One region of the Bacillus sp. TL12 genome, then DNA from elsewhere that is predicted to be linked to it. Evidence: riboswitches for the same ligand, from Rfam matches in the RefSeq annotation. Region 1 holds a riboswitch; each other region holds the start of a gene.
What was found. A riboswitch is a leader RNA that binds a small molecule or an ion and turns the genes downstream of it on or off. The one in region 1 is predicted to bind cyclic di-AMP.

Region 1 (7,181 bases):
ATTTACAGTTGGATTGATTCAACCGCAGATTGTTCTTTCGGAAGGTGTGTTTCAATCATTTACAGACGAAGAAATTGATGCGATTGTTTTGCATGAAGAATATCACCAAAAAAATCGTGATCCGTTAAAATTGTTTCTTTTTACGGTGTTAGCTGAAGGAATGATGTATATTCCAGTATTGAAAGGTATGTTACAGCGCTATCATACGTATCAGGAGCTATTGGCGGACAAATATGCGATGGATCAAATGAAATCATCGTTTGAGCTAGGTAGCGCGTTATTGAAATTAATGAAAATAAAAACAGCATCTAATCCGTTTATAACAGCTTCTTTTGCGAAGACAGCAATCAATTTACGTGTAGAGCAAATCATTAGCCAGTCATCTATAAAGCTCAAGATGCCGTTATATACAAATTCTGTTTATGTGACAATGGGGCTATTTCTCATTTCGTTTGTACTTATTATCGGAGAGTGCATATAGCCTCTTTTTTTAATATCGAACACTACTTTATGTAGTGTTTTGTAGGAGGAGTAAAATGAACGCAGCAGACTTAACGATATGGCTTGTAGTAGGCGCAGGGATTCTTTCGTTTGTATCACCCTGTTCGCTGCCACTATATCCATCTTATTTATCGTATATTACAGGTGTTTCTATTCAAGATTTAAAAGAAAAACGCGGTATGATGCAAAAAACAGCACTGATGCACACATTGTTCTTTATAATAGGTTTTTCCGTTATATTTTATGCATTAGGTTTATCTGTAAGTTGGATTGGTGTAACATTTTCATCCAATCAAAGACTCATTCAACAAATCGGTGGAATCTTTATTATCATCATGGGTTTATTTATGACAGGGCTCATTCAACCGAAATGGCTTATGTCTGAAAAGAAATTTCATTATAAAAGTAAATCAACTGGATATATTCGTTCTATTTTTGTTGGCATGACATATGCAGCTGGATGGACACCATGCGTGGGACCAATATTCTCTGCAGTATTAATGCTCGGTGCAACTAACCCAGATGAGGCGCTTCTTTATATTACAGCTTATACACTTGGATTTGCGGTTCCGTTCTTTGTCATGGCATTTTTTATAGGTAAGGTCAAATGGATTGTTACATATGCGGGTGTCATGATGAAAATTGGCGGTAGCATGATGGTTTTGACAGGTATTTTACTTTATACGAACCAAATGACGAAAATAACAGCATTCTTTATCAGATTATTTGATGGATTTACAGGATTTTAAAAATAGGGGGAAAGAACGTGAAAAAACTAATTGCAATTATACTGGCTGGAGCACTTATTTGGGCTGGAGTTAACTTTTATAATTCTAAGCAAGAAGAAAAAGGAAGGAAAGCGAAACAATCGGCACTGCAAGAGAAAGAAGTATTGCCTCAAGTAGGATTTAAGGCACCGAAAATTACACTTAAAGGACTAGATGGAAAGCTTTATTCATTAAATGATGCAAAAGGGAAACCGTATATTATTAACTTTTGGGCATCGTGGTGTGGGCCATGTGAAATGGAGGCACCGGACTTAGTACATCTTTATGATAAATATAAAGGAGAAATCGAAATTTTTGCGGTGAATGCAACGGTTAGTGATCCAGTACAAGAGGCAAAGGCATTTGCGGATCGTTTCGGATTTAAGTTTCCTGTTTTACTAGATATGGATGGGGTAGCTGGACTTGATTATAAAATTTTTTCATTACCAACAACGTTTTTTGTTGATAAAGACGGCATCATTGTAGAACAAGTGCGCGGAGTATTACCTCCGGATCAATTGGAAAAGAAATTTAAGCAATTAATTAAGAAGTAAAAGGGGACATCAAGATAATGATGGACTGGATGGTAAAAATACAGCCGATTTCTCCCATAGTGGGAAGTTTGTTTGGACTCATGTTCATGAAATTAAAAATGAAAAGTCAAGGTCTTTTATATGACAGAATGATGGATGCCGTAACAAATGGATTTTTAATCATCATTTTAACATGGAAATTCGCACCAGTAATTTTGAATCCAGGGTGGGCTTTTCAATCGCCATGGCAAGCGTTATTAGCTGTAGGGAGTACTCAGCACATTATAATTGGTTGTTTCATTGCAAGCGGATATATTGTATGGCGCAGTAAAAAGGTTGATTACTCGCTTTCTATTTTATTAGACATACTTCCATTTGGAATAGGAAGCATCATCATTTTCTATTTTTTATTCCATCAAAAGGTTGGTTTACAGACAACAATGCCGTGGGGAATGAAACTTTATGATTCAAAGTTTTCTTATCATCCTATATACATGTATGAAATCATTATAGCAATTTGTATAATGGGATGGTTGTGGGGGCAAAAAGAGAGACTAGGGACTAGAAAATACATAAGTTATTTTCTAATTGTAGAAGGAACTGCCCATATTTTTATTTCGCTTATAAGTGAGCAAGTTCCGTTATTATTTGGTCTGTCTATGCAGCAGATACATAGTTTTGGTGTGATTAGTATAGGGGTTGTATTACTTCCAAAAAAATAAAAGCAGCAATGTACGAACGGTTGTTCATACATTGCTGCTTTTATCATTTTTATAGATTGTAAGAATTGATATCTTTTTGTTTTATCCCGCATTAACAGGCAGTAAGCCCCCACCTGAAAGTTCAGCAAGAGAAAAGAAGTTAGGTGGGTAGGGCTACCCATAAAAGCCCGATTGGTGAGGGGTAATAATCAGTGGGGGATGAAGAACCCCCCAGTAATTAAAGTTTCACTTTATCTCTCTTTACAACCATCATTTAGAGGAGTATATTAACAATCAGAATAGCTCAATAGGGATTTTACAGCCAAATAATAAATCGCTTAATCCACTTCAGGAGCGGGGGAACCAAATTTGTGCATTTGTCACTAGGGGTGAATCCTTTTATAGGTAGGGCTACTCTCAAGGTCCGAATCCGACAGCTAACCTCGTCAGCGTTTTGAGAGGGGGGACTTGTGTGTATAAAAACACTAGGTGCAACCTAGTGTTTCTTTTTATTCTCTTAATGATAAAAAAGTAATTTGTTATTTAAAAAGAGAGGGGAAAAAGAATGAATTGGCTTACAAGTCTAATTACAATTGGTCTATTCGTTTTAGTTGCAAAACCTATGGGGAATTACATATACAATGCTTTTCAAAAGCATGATTTTTTTCAAAGAGTATATGGCCCGTTAGAAAGAGTATTATTCAAAGTAGCTGGTATTAAAGGACATAATCAAAGTGGGGAAAAATATATATATTGTTTAATCATGACAAATTTCTTTTTCATTGTAGTCGTATATGCTATATTTCGATTACAAGGGATGTTGCCATTAAACCCTAATCATTTTGAAGGATTAGAACCTACTCTAGCATTTCATACAGCCATTACATTTATGACAAATGCAAATTTACAACATTACGGAGGAGAAAGTAGTTTATCTTACTTTTCGCAAATGACCGGTGTGACGTTTATGATGTTTGCAGCGCCTGCTACTTCAATGGCGATTGGTATTACATTTATTCGTGTATTAGCAGGAAAAAAGGTAGGTAACTTCTTCGTCGATTTTGTACAAGCTATCACAAGGGTGCTATTACCGTTTGCGTTTGTAATGTCATTGTTTTTTGTATCGTTAGGGACACCTCAAACACTTGATTCGGCAGTTACTGTGAAAACTGTGGAAGGAACAATGCAAGAGATCCCTCGTGGACCAGTAGCGTCTTTACTATCTATCAAGGAGCTTGGTGACAATGGCGGAGGCTTTTTCGGAACCGTTTCTGCACATCCTTTTGAAAACCCTAATATGATTAGTAACGTACTGCAGATGATGCTACAAATGTTAATTCCGATGGCTTTTCCATTTGTATATGGAAGAATGGTTGGGAATCGAAAACAAGGAAGAATCTTTTTCGCATCAATGCTTATTCTTTTTGTTATCGGATTTAGTACACTTGCGGTTGCTCAATTAAAGGGAAATCCACTGTTAAATCAATTTGGTATAGAGAGTTCACAAGGGAATATGGAAGGGAAAGAAACACGTCTTGGTGTTATTTCTTCTGCTCTTTATGCCAATGTTACAAGTGCCTCTGGAACTGGTGGGGTGAATACGACGCACGATACGTTAACACCAATTGGAGGATTGGTTCCACTTGTCAATATGCTTTTCGGAACTGTGTATGGAGGCATTGGAGTCGGCTTTATGAATATCGTTATGTATGCGATGATTGCTGTATTCTTAACGGGGTTAATGGTTGGCCGTACGCCAGAGTTTCTGAATAAAAAATTAGAAGGAAAAGAAATGAAATTAATCGCGATTACAATTGTATCTCAGCCTTTACTCATTCTTGGGACAGCAGCGATCGCCTTTTCGACTCAATATGGCACAGATGCTATTTCTAATCCGGGCTTTCATGGTTTAACGCAAGTCATATATGAGTATACATCATCTGCTGTAAACAATGGATCTGGATTTGAAGGCTTAAAAGATAATACACCATTTTGGAATCTTTCAACGGGTATTGTTATGTATATTGGTAGATACTTGGGATTCATTACGATGTTAGCTGTCGCAGTTGGGTTAAGAAAGAAGAAAGTTATGTCTGAAACTGTAGGTACTTTTCAAACAGACACTCATTTATTTGGGGGAATCTTGCTTGTGACGGTATGCATAGTAGGTGCATTAACATTTTTGCCAGTGCTCGTGCTTGGACCGATCGCCGAATATCTGACCATATAATAATAGCGTTGCTTCAAAAAAGAAGGGCAATACATATTACTTATGTATTGCCCTTTTACTGTGTTTTTAGCTGAAAGTATTAGAAGATAGGCGGGGTAACTGAAAATAGGACAACTGCATTTTGATTAAAATTATTTATCCACTTATGTTTTAAATACGCTGGTATTTTTACACTATCACCAGTTTCTAATATATACTCTACTTCATCTAAATACACCGTAATCCTTCCTTCTAAAACAAATGCTAATTCTTCTCCTTTATGCTCTAAAAGATTTTCTGAGGAAGAAGTGTTCGGAGGAACAGTCATAATTGTTGTTGCTAAACTTCCTGTGAAATCTGGTGATAACGATTCATAGGATAAATTGTCAATAATCATTTTTTTTCGTTTACTGGACCGTACGATTAAATCATCTGTATTTGTTTCTTCTAGTAAAAAACTAAATGTTGGAACATCAAGAGATTTAGCTAATACTTTCAATGTTTGGATGGAAGGATTAGCGGAACCACGTTCAATTTGACTTAGCATAGATGGTGTAATTTCAGCCATCTTTGCTAGTTCTCTACTACTTAATCCTTTAGCTTTTCTTTGCTTTTCGATTTTTTTACCGATATCTATATTTTCCATGGTGCATTCTCCTTAATAATTTGTTTAATTATATTTAAATAAATTAAATTAAAATTAACATAAACATGATTTTGTGTTAAACTGTATTAAAATTTATTTAATTATAATTTATTATACAACTGGCTACAAGGACATGAGGAGGAAGAGAAATGAAGGGAATAGAGGAATTGAAAGAACAATATCCACTATTAAACAATCTAATTTCATTGGAAGAGATATTTTGGGTGAATTCGAACATTGAAAATTTCCAAACAGCGATACAAGCTTCTCCGCTTACGAGGGACGATGTAAAAGATGCTGAAGAGAGATTAAAGCGTTTCGCACCATATATTGCAAAAGTTTTCCCAGAAACGAAAGGAACGAATGGGATTATAGAATCACCTTTAGTGAGAATACCGTCTATGAAACGTTCTTTAGAGCAAAATTATGAGCAATCTATATTAGGGGAATTATTACTAAAATGTGATAGTCATCTTCCAATATCAGGATCAATAAAAGCAAGGGGCGGCATTTATGAAGTGTTGAAACATGCAGAGGAATTAGCTTTTCAGCACGGAATGCTAACGAAGCAAGATGATTATTCCGTTCTAGATAGTGATAGATTCCGAGACTTCTTCTCGAAGTATTCCATTGCAGTAGGATCGACGGGCAATTTAGGGCTTAGTATTGGCATTATGAGTGCTAAGTTAGGCTTTGACGTAACTGTTCACATGTCAGCTGATGCGAAACAATGGAAAAAAGATTTACTAAGAAGTAAAAAGGTAACGGTTATTGAATATGAAGCGGATTATAGTAAAGCGGTAGAAGAGGGGCGTCTGCAAGCAAATGCAGATCCTACCTGCTATTTTGTTGATGATGAAAATTCTCATGATTTATTTTTAGGGTATTCGGTAGCAGCATCTCGATTGCAAAGGCAGTTAGAAGAGTTAGAGATTGTAGTAGATGAAGAACATCCTTTATTCGTTTACCTTCCGTGCGGGGTAGGTGGTGGACCTGGAGGAGTAGCATTTGGCTTAAAGTTATTGTATAAAGACAATGTTCATTGTTTCTTTGCAGAGCCTACTCATTCACCATGTATGTTACTTGGTTTAATGACAGGGCTTCATGATAAAATTGCGGTTCAAGATATTGGTATCGATAATGTAACAGATGCGGATGGTCTTGCGGTAGGAAGAGCATCTGGATTTGTTGGAAAAACGATGGAACCATTTTTAAGTGGGAGTTACACAGTTAGCGATGAAGAGTTATATAAGTTGTTAAAAGAGCTTGCTGATACAGAAAAAATCTACTTAGAGCCTTCTGCACTAGCAGGGATGATTGGACCGGTTAAATTATGTAAAGAAGAAAAAGAGTATTTGCAAAAGCATTATTTAACAGAAAAAGCAAGAAAAGGTACACATATTGTTTGGGGAACTGGTGGTAGCATGGTTCCTGAAGAAGTGATGGTGCAGTATTATCAAAAGGGTTTGAATTTAGCGTTAGAGGAAAGAAAGTAATAAAAGATGAGGCTTGGATAGCCTCATCTTTTTTATTTAAATAAGAATCCCTCTAAGATTGGATGGAAATTAGTTCAATTTACTGTATACCTAATTGGTCATTCTAATAAATGCTAAAATTCTTTGTTATTTTTAACTAGGTTGATTATAGTATAGATATAAACTTTTATAAAATATAAAGAGTTACGAATATGTATTGAATATAATGAAGAAGCTTCATTTTACATAATAAGAGGATGTGTATATACAATGTCATTACAGTCAAAATATTTAGCGGGTATTTCTCTTGGAGTAATGGGGGTTGGCTTTGCTGCAACAATCCCGTTTC
Region 2 (7,181 bases), on a different contig from region 1:
CGAGTCCTGAACCTGAATTCGTCACTAAATCCATTGGTACTTCCATAACAGGAACAGTCGGGTTTTTCTCTTTCCAATTCGCCACGCTCTCTTCTACACGTTTTACTAAATCAGGATTAGAAGGTGCATAATTATTCGATCCCGATGCTTCTGCTTTATATTCTATACTAGAGACGCGTCCATGAAAATAACGCGGATCTTTAAAGTTTTGACCGATTAGTTTCGAACCAATCACTTCATTCTTTTCATTATATATAAGACTTCCATCTGCATTGTCCTTCATTACCGCTTGTGCAATTCCAGTTACAAGTAGTGGATATAAAAGCCCGCATAGAACAAGAAATGTAAAGGTAACGCGAATGACCGGTGAAAGTATACTTTGTTTGTTAGCCATCTTCTTTTCCCCTCTTCCTTATATAAACAATCCCACAATCATATCAATTACTTTAATCCCAATGAACGGAACAATGACTCCTCCAAGCCCATAAATCAATAAGTTACGACCGAGTAAAGCATTGGAACTCATTGGCTTATACGCAATCCCCTTCATCGCTAATGGGATGAGTAAAGGGATAATAATCGCATTAAATATTAATGCTGATAAAATAGCTGAAAGTGGCGAAGTTAATTTCATTATGTTCAGTGCTTCCATTTGTGGAATGGCTAATGTAAACATCGCTGGGATAATCGCAAAGTATTTTGCTATATCATTTGCGATACTGAATGTTGTTAGCGCACCGCGCGTCATTAACAGCTGTTTCCCAATCCCTACAACCTCAATAATTTTTGTTGGATTGGAATCTAGGTCAATCATATTAGCCGCTTCTTTCGCAGCTGTGGTTCCGCTATTCATCGCTAATCCTACATCAGCTTGTGCCAGTGCCGGTGCATCATTCGTACCATCACCTGTCATTGCTACAAGTTTTCCTTTATCTTGTTCTGCTTTAATAACTGCAATTTTATCTTCTGGCTTACATTCCGCAACAAACTCATCTACACCTGCTTCTTTTGCAATTGTTGCTGCTGTTAATGGATTATCACCTGTACACATCACCGTTTTGATTCCCATTTGGCGAAGTTGTTCAAAACGTTCGCGCATACCTGGTTTGACAGTATCTTTTAAATAGATTAATCCATAAATACGATTATCCACTGCAACTACAAGTGGTGTTCCACCCTCTTTTGAAATTAAATCTGCTTTTTGATTCAAATCTTTTGGAATTGTACCACCTTGTGCTTGTACCCACTCCATAACAGCACCAACTGCACCTTTTCTTACTTTTGTACCATCAAGTAAGTCTACACCACTCATTCTTGTTTCTGCTTTAAACGGAACAAACTCACCTTGCTCAGCAAGCTCCCTGTTATATGATAAAGCTTTTGATTTTACATATTCAATTACAGAACGACCTTCTGGTGTTTCATCTAAAACTGATCCTAATGCAGCCCATTTCGCTAATTGCTCAATTGTTTCGTTTCCTACAGGAAGCAATGTATGTGCCATCCGATTCCCAAACGTAATGGTACCTGTTTTATCTAAAATAATTGTATTAATATCGCCCGCAGCTTCTACAGCTTTCCCTGACATTGCCAATACATTAAATTTCGTCACACGGTCCATTCCAGCAATCCCAATCGCGGATAATAATCCTCCAATTGTCGTTGGAATTAAACAAACAAGAAGCGCAACAAGTACAGCAGTATCAATCTTAAATCCTAAATAATTCGTGAAAATCGGTAGTGTTACAACTACAATTAAGAAAATAAGAGTTAAACTTGTTAATACTGTGTTCAGAGCTATTTCATTCGGTGTTTTTTGACGAGCAGCCCCTTCTACTAAAGAGATCATTTTATCTATAAATGACTCACCTGGATTACTTGTAATTGAAATGGTAATCTCATCACTAACAACCATTGTACCACCTGTTACTGAACAAAAATCACCACCGGCTTCTTTAATAACAGGGGCAGATTCACCTGTTATTGCTGACTCATCCACCGATGCCAAACCTTTAATAACCTCGCCATCACTTGGGATCATTTCTCCTTGTTTTACAATAACAACGTCACCTTTTCTCAATTCAGTCGCTGATACTTGAACGATTTTCCCATTTTCTTTTACGACGTTTGCAAATACATCTTTCTTCGATTGTTTTAAAGAATCAGCCTGCGCTTTCCCGCGCCCTTCAGCCAGTGCCTCTGCAAAATTAGCAAATAAAACTGTAAATAATAGAATAAAAGAAACTGTTATATTGAACCAACCTGGTATACTACTAGAACTATTCGGAAGAAACGATAAAATCAAAGTGATTATAAATCCAATTTCCACTACGAACATAATTGGATTTTTCACCATTATTTTTGGATTCAGTTTCGCAACTGACTGTTTCATCGCATGTGTAACAATATCACGGTCCATCGTTTTCGCTTGTCTCACTTCATCTTCTACAACATGTACTTGTGATTGATTCGCTTGTTTTTCCTTTACCACTACAGGTCTCATCATTTACCCTCCATTACTTCAATGTAAGAAATTCTGCAATTGGCCCTAGCACTAACATCGGGAAGAACGTTAATGCACCAACGATTACAATTGTCCCAATGAAAATGCCCCCAAATAAACTATTATCTGTGCGGAATGTTCCTACTGTTTCTGGTACTACCGTCTTCTCTTTCAATGAAGCCGCAACAGCTAACATTGTAATTAAGCTGAAATAACGTCCTAAAAACATAACTAAACCAGTTGTGATATTCCAAAACGGTGTATTATCTGCTAAACCTTCAAATCCAGATCCATTGTTAGCAGCCGAAGACGTGTATTCATATACAACTTGCGTTAAACCATGAAAACCTGAATGAGAAATAGCATCTGTTCCTAAATGAGTTGAAAGAGCTAGTGCCGAAAACCCTAAGATCAGCAATGGATGAAATAATATCGTTACCGCAATTAACTTCATTTCTTTCCCTTCAATTTTCTTACCTAGAAATTCTGGTGTCCGTCCAACCATTAATCCAGATATAAAGACTGCAATAATTGCGTACATAATAATATTCACGAAACCTGCCCCAACGCCGCCAAACACCGTATTTAGCATCATGTTTACAAGTGGTACCAATCCGCCAATTGGTGTTAATGTATCATGCATCGTATTAACTGCACCCGTTTCGGCTGCTGTCGTTACTGTCGCATATAGTGAAGAAAAGATCGTTCCAAATCGTACTTCTTTTCCTTCTGTACTTCCTTGTACATGTTCCATACCCATTTGATTTAATGCTGGATTTCCTTGTAATTCTGATGAAACAATGGTTCCAAATCCAATTAAAAACACCATAAACAAGGAAACGAAAAGGATACGTCCTTGTTTTTTATTTCCGACCATTCTTCCGTACGTAAACGGTAAAGCTGTCGGCAATAGCATCATGAGCATCATTTGTAAAATGTTACTGATTTGTCCTGGGTTTTCAAATGGATGTGTGGAGTTTGCTCCGAAGAATCCACCACCATTATTGCCTAGTTCCTTAATGGAAACGAATGAAGCTACAGGACCGCGTAAAATACTTTGTTTCACACCTTCAATTGTGTTGGCTGTAACCGCCCCATCTAAAGTTTGCGGTACACCAAGTGCCACAAAAATTAACGCTGCCACAAATGCAATTGGAAGGAAGACCCTTGTTAAAGCTCGTGTAAAATCTACGAAAAAATTTCCAAGTTCCTTACCTGCTAATCCTCTTATAAAAGCCATTACAAGTGCTAATGTTGTTGCCGGCGCAGTAAACATTAAAAATGTAATCCCAATTAATTGTGATAAATAAGATAATCCATTTTCACCGCTATAATGCTGTAAGTTTGTATCTGCCATAAAGCTGATCGCCGTATTAAAAGCGAGCGTTGGTTCCATCCCTTCAATATGCGCCGGGTTTAACGGCAATACACCTTGTAAGCGAAAAATGAAATATACGACAACAATCATAAAACCATTGAGTGCAACTAATGATAACGCGTACTGTTTCCACGTTTGATTGTAAGACTTAACACCCGTGATTTTGAAAATCAGCTTTTCAAAAGGCCCGAATATTTTATCTAGTCTTCTACTCCCTTGAAAAGCTTTCTCTAAATAAATACCCGTTGGCTTTGCCACAAGAATAAACAATAACATTGTAATGACAACTGCAACCCAAATCATAATGTATGATTCCCCCTAATTAAAACTTCTCCGGATTTAATAACGCATAAACTAAATACACAGTAATCGCTGCGACAATAACTGATAAGGCAATCATCATGATTGCTTCCCTTCTTTCACAACTTTATCTGACCAGCTCGCAAGCCCTATCATCGATGCTACTAATACAACAAAGATTCCAATCATCACTACATCTAGCATTCCAATCCCTCATTTCAAAATGTTAATTTTTACCATTAATCCATCAAAAAAAGAACACTGAGGCTCTACTCAGTGTTCAAAAATGAACAACACAAAAGTAAACCTCCTCTCCAAACGCTTACGAGGTTAGCTGTCGGATTCGGGCCTAAAGAGTAGCCCTACTTTCGTAATGAAAGATTCACCCCAAGTGACAATGCACAAAATTGGTTCCCCCGCTCCAAATAATTGGACTCAGCGATATCAGGTTGTTTTTGGAAATTTTATGAATGATTTATGAATGTAAATATACTCCTCTCCATTTCACTTGTAAAGAGGAAAATTACCTAAAATAAGAAAATATTCAACTATTTAAACGCTTACATTTTTTGATATTAGTATTTTATCATCTGTTTTCTTGTCTTTTCTTTCTTTTACAAGAAAATAGCCTTTTAAATATGAAAGAAAAAGAGCGCATTCATATAAGTGCCTAGTTTATTGCACTTAACATTCGCTCTGTTTCCCATTCAAAATTTATTCTCTTTGTAAAAATGAACGTAAATTTCTCCCTCGAATATAAATTTGTGACAGCTCCGCATGCAGTTTCTCATATTCAATAATATCCACTTCTAAATACAAATTATCTTTCGATGGCAAGACTATATATGGATCTGGAAAAATAGGATCTTGCATGGCTAACTCTTGAACTCGCTCTACTGATACCGCCCAACGATTTGCTATATCTCCAAGTAATAACACCTTCATCTTCACTCCCCGCCCTATTCAAAAAATAAAAAATAAATATTATCACAATTCGTAAACACTACAAATTTAGCTCCAATTGTTTCATAGAGCCTTACTGGATATCGTTTATTCCTTGTAACAACTGTAATAGGCGCTTGAAAAGAAAAGCGAATGCGCTCCGTAAAGAAACTAACCGTCGGAAGTTCATCTCCTAGCAAGATTACTTTTTTTATTCCGTTACAAATACTTGTTATATTCAGTTCCTTATTGCAGTAATACGTTGATTCAAAGCCACATGCTCGTACTTCATCTGCTACATGTTCATTTACTGTAAAAATAATCATATCTTGTTGAAAAGGCACTAATTCTCGTAAACTGTTTACTTTTTCCTCTTCTCCCACACAAATGAGTGTTAATTCTTTTTCCTCACCCATGTATATCATCCTCCTTAGTATAAAAGAATTCAAATATAGATTGATATTCTCCTATACTAATCAGATCGATGAAGTGATGTATCCATCCATGCACCATCCTCTCCCAAGACGCTTACGAAGTTAGCTGTCGGATTCGGACTTTGAGAGTAGCCCTACTTTCATCATGAAAGATTCACCCCTAGTGACCACGCACAATTTGGTTCCTCCGCTCCAAATGAATTGAACTCAGCGTTACAAAAAACAGATTCTGGCTGATATAATACTCCTAAATATGGAAAAAGTAAATAATAAAAAAGCCAATTATAAAAACTGGCTTCTTCATCAAATTCTGAATATTTATGCATGAATTCCTTGGCTTCCCCCCCGATTGGTGAGGGCTAATAATCAGTGGGGGACAAAACTCCCCACCCATTAAAGTTTTACTTTATATGCAAAATGATTCGTTGGTCCATGACCACTTCCAATATTTAATTGCTCTTCAATTGCTATACTAATAAATTGTTTAGCTTCCCCTACTGCCTCTTCAATTGGATAGCCTTTTGCAAGTCCTGCCGTTACAGCGGATGCAAATGTGCAGCCACTACCATGCGTTTGTTTTGAATCAATTCGTTCACTTCTATACTCGATAAATTGTTCACCATCAAATAGGAGATCAATTACTTCATTTCCTTGATACGCTGCATGTCCACCTTTCATAAGAACATATTTAGCTCCTAATCTATGCAATTCTTTTGCAGCTTCTTTACTATCTTGGATATTGTGAATCTCCATTCCAGTTAATACTTCAGCTTCTGGTACATTCGGAGTCACTACTGTTGCAATTGGTAATAAATATTCCTTCAATGCTTGCACAGCTTCTTGCTGTAATAACGAAGCACCACCTTTTGCAATCATAACAGGATCTAGTACAATATTATTCCAACCAAATTTTTTAATATTATCTGCAACAACTTTAATAATTTCGCTACTAAATAGCATACCAAGCTTCACAGCATCTGGGGTTAAATCTGTACCAATAGAATTTAATTGTTCCTGAATGCCTTCGAGAGCAACTGGATATACCCCTTGCACACCGAGTGTATTTTGAGCCGTAATAGCTGTAATAGCTGTCATTCCGTATACACCCAGCTCTTGAAATGTTTTTAAATCTGCTTGAATACCTGCACCGCCGCCGCTATCAGATCCAGCAATTGTTAAAGCTTTATTCACTTTCATTTCACTCATCCTTTTTCATCCAAAATAACGATGATAAATTGTTTTTGCTTCTACTATATCTTTTGTTCCATGTACAAGAACCCGGCCATCTTGAAATGCAACCAATCTCTTATCTTCAACTGAAAACGATAGTAAATATGGATTCACCATTAAATCTGCTACACGATCGCGCAGCAGTTCTTTATATCGTTCAAAATCTAATCGTTCCTTATGCGGAGGTCTAATTTGAACTGTATTTCTTCCGCATAAAACTGCAGTTTTTGACGTATTATCCTTATTTAAATATGGGTACACCGCTTTCTCACCACATGAAGGACAATTATGTTTTCGAAGTTTTTGCACATTCATACATGAATATTCATTTTTCCATACATCAAACGATACAAGCCCATCCCTAAGTGCTTCGTAATCCTCTACTAAAATCTTA
Region 3 (7,181 bases), 110 kb from region 1:
TTGCTGCTTAACACTATCATGTAGCTCACGAGCTAATCTATTGCGTTCCTCGAGGGTCGCTAAGTCTTGCCGCATTTTAAGTAAGGTACGTAGTTGTTTCGCCATCTGATTCAGCTTGCGTGCCAGCTGCCCCAATTCATCCTTTGAAGGATCTTGCACAAATGTTGTGAAATCTCCTTGACTCCATTGATCTGTAGCGTTTAATATCTTTTGAATACGACGAACGAGACTTCGAGACGTGATAATTCCAAAAGTAATACCAACAATTGCTGCACCAATAAAGAAAGCTAAAATACTAAATCCAAAAAACTGAAAAGTAGCCTTCCAAAAATCGACCAAAGAAAAATGTATGTTTTCTGCTTTAACTACTAATACTCCAAGAACATCTTTCTCATTAGATAACGGAGCAACAATATAGAAAACTCCACCTTTATGATAGCTATATGTTTTTAATTTACGTGCTTCGGATGGTTTCAGTGACAGAGCTGTATATATATTTTGATAAACTTTCGCAGGGAATTCTGCTTTAAAATCAATAAACTGAGGCACATTCTCTCCAGCGCTTGCAAGTAAATTCCCATTTGGATCAGTCACCACAGAAAATCCATCGAATTCAGTCCCTACTTCTATGGGCCAATCTTCTAACGCTTTCTTCAGCTGATTTTGATTAATCAATGGTCCGTTAAAGTTAGAAGATATATTTTGGGCTTGTATGCTTATCTGTTGTTCAAACATTTGGTCCGCATTATATTTCACTAGACTAAGCGAAATAAGAAAGCCCATCACTTCGAGTGTCAATAGAACGCCAATGGTTGTTAACACATAAAATAAAGTCAGTTTCCACTGCAAACGATGGAAATGTCGGACAAAACGAGATAGAAATTTCATGTTCTTTCCTTCCTAATCGAAAATGTAGTGACCATTGTATTGTTCAACATTTACTAAAACCTACTCCCCACTATATGATATGTTTTGTAATTTAATATTCCTCCCCTCAAGAGACTTCTTTATATAATTCATTTTAAATTTAATTTTTCTTGATAAATCAAAGATTTCCTGGCATACTCTTAAAATTATTTGTGCCCGAGTATATCCTCTCCTCGCTTTTCTATAAACCATATTCTTTTCCGTCTTATCATTACTTCTTAAAAATGTAGATTGGTATGGAGAAGCATATATAAACTACATCCTTTTACCTAATGAAGAATGTAGATGTAGAACATGCAATTTTGGAATAATCTCCTTAAAGAAAAATCCAAAACTATATATCTTTATTGTATTAATAGTATTAAAGATATTCATAAAATGTAGATAATCATTTTAAAAACCAGGGTCGTTCAAAGAATTGGTGAAAGTAAACAGATAGGAATTTTAACAAGGTTAGAAAGAATAACTTTTGGAGTGGTAAAAAGTTTCGAAATACCAAATTTAGCATAAGGATTGGATACACAAAGATAAGATATAAAACCTATTTGTAAAAAAAGGTAGCTCTACATAAGTAAAGCTACCTTAGAAATTGCTTGTTCTATAATCTTTATTTTTTCAAATGGTACGGTACAGTCGTAATCACAACATTTCTTCGATAAAGTAAATACGCACGAATTAGTAAACTGGATTGATTATGAAGAATGTTATGCCAACCTTTCTTTGGTATAAACTGAGGTATGACTACCGTAACTCGATAATTTGACTCACTTGCTTTATATTGCACTGTATCGATAAACTTTGTTAGCGGTTGAATAATGCTTCTATAGTGAGAATGCAATGTAACAAGCCTTACGTCAGGCTGCCATTTCTTCCACTTCTCTTCAAATTTCTTTTCATCTTCTCTTTCAAAAGCAACATATACAGCGATAATTTGATCTGGTGAAAGAGATTTTGCGTAATTCAATGAATTTTCTACTACATGAGTCATACCGGCTACAGGAACGATAATTACATTCCCTTCAATCGGAACAATTGATTCACAAGTTTTAAGACTTAATTGATCGCCTACCGCATCATAATGTTTCTTAATTCGATGAAACACAAAAATAATAGCTGGTAAGAAAACAAGTATTGTCCAAACTTGTGCGAACTTCGTTAAAAAGAACATACTCATAACGATAAAACTAATAACTGCACCTGTTAAATTAATCGTTAATTTCAAAATCCACCCTTGTGGCTTTTCTCGTATCCATTTTACTACCATTCCAGTTTGAGATAACGTAAACGGAATGAATACACCTACTGCATATAACGGGATAAGATGTTCTGTCTGACCTTGAAACGCAATAATTAAAATAATAGAAGCGATACCAAGTATGATAATACCGTTCGAGTAACCTAATCGATCCCCTCTAATCGTAAACATCCTTGGAATAAACTTATCTTTCGCAAGATTAACTGCTAATAAAGGAAATGCTGAGTAGCCAGTGTTAGCAGCAAGAATTAATATTAAAGCAGTTGTACCTTGTATAAAAAAGTACATAAAATTTCGTCCAAATGTTTGCTCAGCAATTTGTGAAACTACGGTTACTTCTTTGCTAGGAGTAATTCCGTAATAATAAGCTAAATAAACAATCCCTGAAAATAAAACGGCCAGTAAAGCCCCCATCGCAAGCAATGTTTTTGCTGCATTGTTAGGAGCTGGATCTTTAAAGTTTGGAATTGCATTAGAAATTGCTTCAACACCTGTTAAAGCAGAGCTACCTGATGCAAATGCTCTTAACAGTAAAAACAAACTAATACCAGCAACTGGTGTTCCAATTGGCGTATGCAAATTTGGTGAAACGTGACCAGTTACAATATTGTATATTCCTACTCCAATTAATATAAATAATGCTAAAACAAATAAATAAACTGGATATGCTAAAACAGAAGCTGACTCTGTTACTCCTCTTAAATTCAATATTGTAATAAGTAATACAAATATAATCGCGATAATTACATTATGCTCATGTAAACTAGGAAAGGCAGATGTAATCGCATCTGTACCTGCCGATACACTTACTGCTACTGTTAAAATGTAGTCTACTAATAAAGATCCCCCAGCAATTAATCCTGGATTAACTCCTAAGTTTTCTTTAGATACTACATATGCTCCTCCTCCATGAGGATAGGCAAAAATGATTTGTCGATAAGATAATATAAGAGCTGTTAATAACACTAATACTCCAATCGCAATTGGAATAGAGTACCAAAACGCTATTGCGCCAAGGCTCGCTAAAGCGATTAAAATTTGCTCTGGACCATATGCAACCGATGATAATGCGTCAGAGGATAAAATTGCTAACGCTTTCGTTTTATTAAGTTTTTGCTCTCCTAATTCGGTTGATTTTAACGGTCGTCCAATTAAAAACTTTTTTATAGATGAAACCACTGCTGTCCACTCTCCAATAATTTTGTACGAACAATTCTCTGCTAGCTAAAGCTCATAAACTATCTTTTCAGAACATAAAAAAATGTCTACAAGCCATAACAAATAGACTTGTAGACATTAAATTTTTTGTCGCACAAGCTCCACCTTCCTTCTCAATATAACGCTTACGAGGTTAGCTGTCGGATTCGGGCCTATGAGTAGCCCTACCTTTTTCAAGGATTCACCCCTTGGATTATGCAATAATCCATAAAAACGGGTCCCCCGTACCATGCGGTTTCAGCGATTTAGAAATTTGAAACTGTGGATTATAATACTCCTTTATTTTAAAAAAGTAAACAAAAATTTTTTAGAAATAGAAAGATTATGATGATTATGTATGGTATCACTACATGAATGAACAGAATATATTTATCAATATAGATTGGGAGGCATTGATTTTTCTGAAGAAAAGAAGCCACTTTTATCGGATACATTTTTAGATGAAATTACAATAGAAATTAATAAGTTATATGGAAACACAGTTGACGAACGAAATTGTTCACAAGAAAATAAAAGAAATAAGTAATTTATTAAGGCAAATATACAATAATCAGCAAGTGAAAAAAGTCTGTTTTTTTTAAAAAACAGACTTTTTATTTTTAAAACATCAAAATTTATTGCATATAAATTATGACAAGCATCCAAATGGCTAAAGCAGAAATGATAGCGAGTACTATACGAGTAGAAAATACACGCACTTCAAAATCCGTCTTTTTTGAAGGTTCAGGATATGCAATGATATAGATTCCCTTTAAAAGCGAAAGCCACCCAATAAGTGTAACAAATCCTTGCCAATTCAACTCCCATACATGATGCAAAATTACGGTACTTAACCCTAAAAATATTGATAAAAATCCATACATAATTCCAGATCCTCTATCTTCCACTACTAACCTTTTCAATCCACGTAACACCGATGGACGCAAGAAAAGAATACCTGATACAATTAATATGACCCATCCCCAAAATAACCCTAAAAAAGTACTTATAGTCATTATTCTCCCTCCTTTCCAACACATTTATATTTCAAGGGACCCTTCTTTTAGAACCCATTTTCTCTACGTATAAGAAATAAAATACCAAATCCCCACAAAAATGTATTATTAAAATCATTACGTTTTAGCATCTAAGTACCTCAATGATATCCTGTTAATAAATCATGCTCTTTCTAATTTTTTACTCGCCAAATACAAAAAGGATAGAAAAAGTAATTATACTTTTTCTATCCTTCACTCATTTCGGTACTACAAAAACTATACCGGTTCTTTATTTAAAGTCATTTCTTCATATACTTTTAAGTTTTGATAAACCACTTTTAATAACGGTGCATCGATACAAAATTGTTTTGCTAATTTTAATAAACATCCTTGTAAATGTTCCCCTTCAATGAACGAACCTTTTTCCATATCACGCTGCATAGATGACTTCATATCATAAGAAATTTTATCAATTGTCTTCATATGTTCCTCAACAATATTTTCCTGAATCGGAGCTCCAAATCTCCTCATGATCTGTGCTGCTTCTTCAAATAAACTTCGAATAAAATCGCGGCCACCACCACTTTCGCGTATCGGACCTATCGGTGCATGCATTAACGTCGTCACACCTGACATTACTGAAATAAATAAATATTTATGCCACATATCTCGTAAAATATGTTCACTTAGAACAAAACTCGCTTTCGTTCCCGTTAATACTTTAGCAATTTTTTTTGCTCTTGCTGAATCAGGGTGTTTTATTTCTCCAAATACAAGTCTATCAGCAGCACTAGTTTGTACAACTTCTCCTTCATCGTTTAAAGTTGTCTCTATAAAACATAAACCACCCATTACTTTTTCCTCACCAAACTCCTGTTGCAAATGTGATAAATGAGCAATACCGTTTAATAATGGGATTATCATTGTATTATCGCCTACAAACGGCTTCAAATCTATTATTGCCTCTTTTAAGTGATATGCTTTTGTTGAGAGTAGAATCACATTAAATGGAGAAACGACATCTTCTTTCGTTACTAATTTCGGTTGAAATGAAAAATCCCCATTAGCACTCCGAATAACGAGGCCTTTTTCTTCTAATTGTTGTTTTCGTTTACTACGAACGAGAAAAGTAACATCTTCCCCTTTCTCTACTAAACGGCCACCAAAATATCCTCCGACGCCTCCAGCTCCTAATACTAAAATACGCATATAAAATTCCTCTTTTCCAAACATGAAAATTTTACTTCTTTGTAGCATAACTATATTATACATCTGACCTATCGAACAAACAGAAAATTCGACTTTTTAACAAAATTTCATTTTAAGGACTATATAATATTATTCATTATTTTATTTACGAATAGATTAGTAACATTTCAATTTTCAAATTTATGAATTATACACTTAGTAAAGATTTGTATAATTAGAAAGGATGAGAAAAAATGCAATATCCAATGTTCTTATCTAAGAGATTAACAATACGCCCATTTGAATTAAATGATGCTGCTAAAGTTCAAGAATTAGCAGGAGATAAGGAGGTGGTGAAAACTACTACAATTATTCCTCACCCTTATCCAGATGGCTGGGCAGAAGAGTGGATTCCCTCTACCCATACAGCTATGGATAAGGGAGACAGTTTTCACTTTGCAATGGTTAATGAACAAAATATACTCATCGGTTGCATATACCTTTTTATCAATAAAAAACATAATAAAGGAGAATTAGGATACTGGATAGGTAAATCATATTGGGGTAAAGGATACTGCACTGAAGCTGGTCAGGTCATCGTTACATATGCATTTGAAGAATTACAGCTCAATCGTATTTTTGCTGATGCTTTCACTAAAAATCCCGCCTCTTCTAAAGTCATGCAAAAATTGGGGTTGAAACATGAAGGTTCATTTAAACAAAGTTGTTTGTACTGGGGAGTGTATGAAGATACTGTTGTTTACGGTTTAACAAGATCTGATTATAACAAGAGTAAGTAGCTGCTCTTCTTTTTAGCAAATATCAGTAATATGAAAACTTCACTGCTACCATAAAAATCAAAATTTCAAGAAGAAACAACGCAGAAGCCTCCTTTTAACAATTACGTTTTAGCATCTAAATGAACGATTATAAAAAGAGTAGGCCACAAATTTTTATGGCCTACTCTTTTATTTAAACATTTCCCTTGTTTTAATTTACTAGAAGCAAGCTATATTCCCTCATATCTTATAAATTAGTTGAAATACCCTTTCCTCTCCTTGGTTTCAAAGTACTTATTCTATCCATCCCTCAATCAATACCTACATAAAAAATGATATACTAAATTCAAAACCTTTAGAGGAGCTGGCTATTATGGGGATGATTGGACAGTATATATTAGTTACAGATGAGGAATTAAGTAAACTCCAAAACAAGGAGTTAGATATTTATTTTAAAGAACCTGATTTAGATATCGATAAGTCCTGGCAACTACTTCATTTTATTTTATGTGGTGAAGTTGGCGGCGGCGAACCACCACTTGGACATGTTGTACCTCTTAATGATTCCATCATCGATAACGATACTCTCGGTACATTTTACCTTATAGCTAGTGAAGTCGAAGAAGCTTATTTGGCAATAAAAGATTTAAGAAAACCTGATTTCAAAGAAATGTATAACTTCCACGATTTGATGGATGAACAACTTTATCCACTTGTTGAAGATGATGACTCTGATGAGATATTTGAATATACCTATAGTTGCTTTTTAGGAATTAAGGATTTATATAAGCAAGCTGTTTTAAACAAGCAATGTGTAATTTTTTTCATTATCTAAAT

Region 2: it holds a riboswitch for cyclic di-AMP, as region 1 does, so the genes downstream of both, LOK41_RS21580 (hypothetical protein) here and kdpA (potassium-transporting ATPase subunit KdpA) in region 1, are expected to answer to the same signal.
Region 3: it holds a riboswitch for cyclic di-AMP, as region 1 does, so the genes downstream of both, LOK41_RS03950 (APC family permease) here and kdpA (potassium-transporting ATPase subunit KdpA) in region 1, are expected to answer to the same signal.

The regions. Positions count from the first base shown of each region.
Region 1 is NZ_JAJJBY010000003.1:170,750-177,930, reverse strand. Features, by position in the region: gene LOK41_RS04455 (M56 family metallopeptidase) at 1-481, shown strand, start outside; gene LOK41_RS04450 (cytochrome c biogenesis CcdA family protein) at 537-1,250, shown strand; gene LOK41_RS04445 (TlpA family protein disulfide reductase) at 1,268-1,822, shown strand; gene LOK41_RS04440 (prolipoprotein diacylglyceryl transferase family protein) at 1,840-2,523, shown strand; cyclic di-AMP (ydaO/yuaA leader) riboswitch at 2,828-2,970, shown strand; gene kdpA (potassium-transporting ATPase subunit KdpA) at 3,068-4,732, shown strand; gene LOK41_RS04430 (helix-turn-helix domain-containing protein) at 4,812-5,357, opposite strand; gene LOK41_RS04425 (D-serine ammonia-lyase) at 5,507-6,853, shown strand; gene LOK41_RS04420 (DUF445 domain-containing protein) at 7,103-7,181, shown strand, end outside.
Region 2 is NZ_JAJJBY010000030.1:37,918-45,098, forward strand. Features, by position in the region: gene kdpC (K(+)-transporting ATPase subunit C) at 1-394, opposite strand, end outside; gene kdpB (potassium-transporting ATPase subunit KdpB) at 413-2,503, opposite strand; gene kdpA (potassium-transporting ATPase subunit KdpA) at 2,517-4,184, opposite strand; gene kdpF (K(+)-transporting ATPase subunit F) at 4,204-4,284, opposite strand; gene LOK41_RS21570 (hypothetical protein) at 4,281-4,385, opposite strand; cyclic di-AMP (ydaO/yuaA leader) riboswitch at 4,487-4,632, opposite strand; gene LOK41_RS21575 (hypothetical protein) at 4,896-5,126, opposite strand; gene LOK41_RS21580 (hypothetical protein) at 5,141-5,539, opposite strand; cyclic di-AMP (ydaO/yuaA leader) riboswitch at 5,633-5,780, opposite strand; gene thiD (bifunctional hydroxymethylpyrimidine kinase/phosphomethylpyrimidine kinase) at 5,951-6,763, opposite strand; gene LOK41_RS21590 (thiazole biosynthesis adenylyltransferase ThiF) at 6,770-7,181, opposite strand, start outside.
Region 3 is NZ_JAJJBY010000003.1:64,462-71,642, forward strand. Features, by position in the region: gene LOK41_RS03945 (sensor histidine kinase) at 1-888, opposite strand, end outside; gene LOK41_RS03950 (APC family permease) at 1,535-3,361, opposite strand; cyclic di-AMP (ydaO/yuaA leader) riboswitch at 3,508-3,653, opposite strand; gene LOK41_RS03955 (hypothetical protein) at 3,783-3,926, shown strand; gene LOK41_RS03960 (hypothetical protein) at 4,015-4,395, opposite strand; gene panE (2-dehydropantoate 2-reductase) at 4,654-5,586, opposite strand; gene LOK41_RS03970 (GNAT family N-acetyltransferase) at 5,820-6,365, shown strand; gene LOK41_RS03975 (YfbM family protein) at 6,718-7,179, shown strand.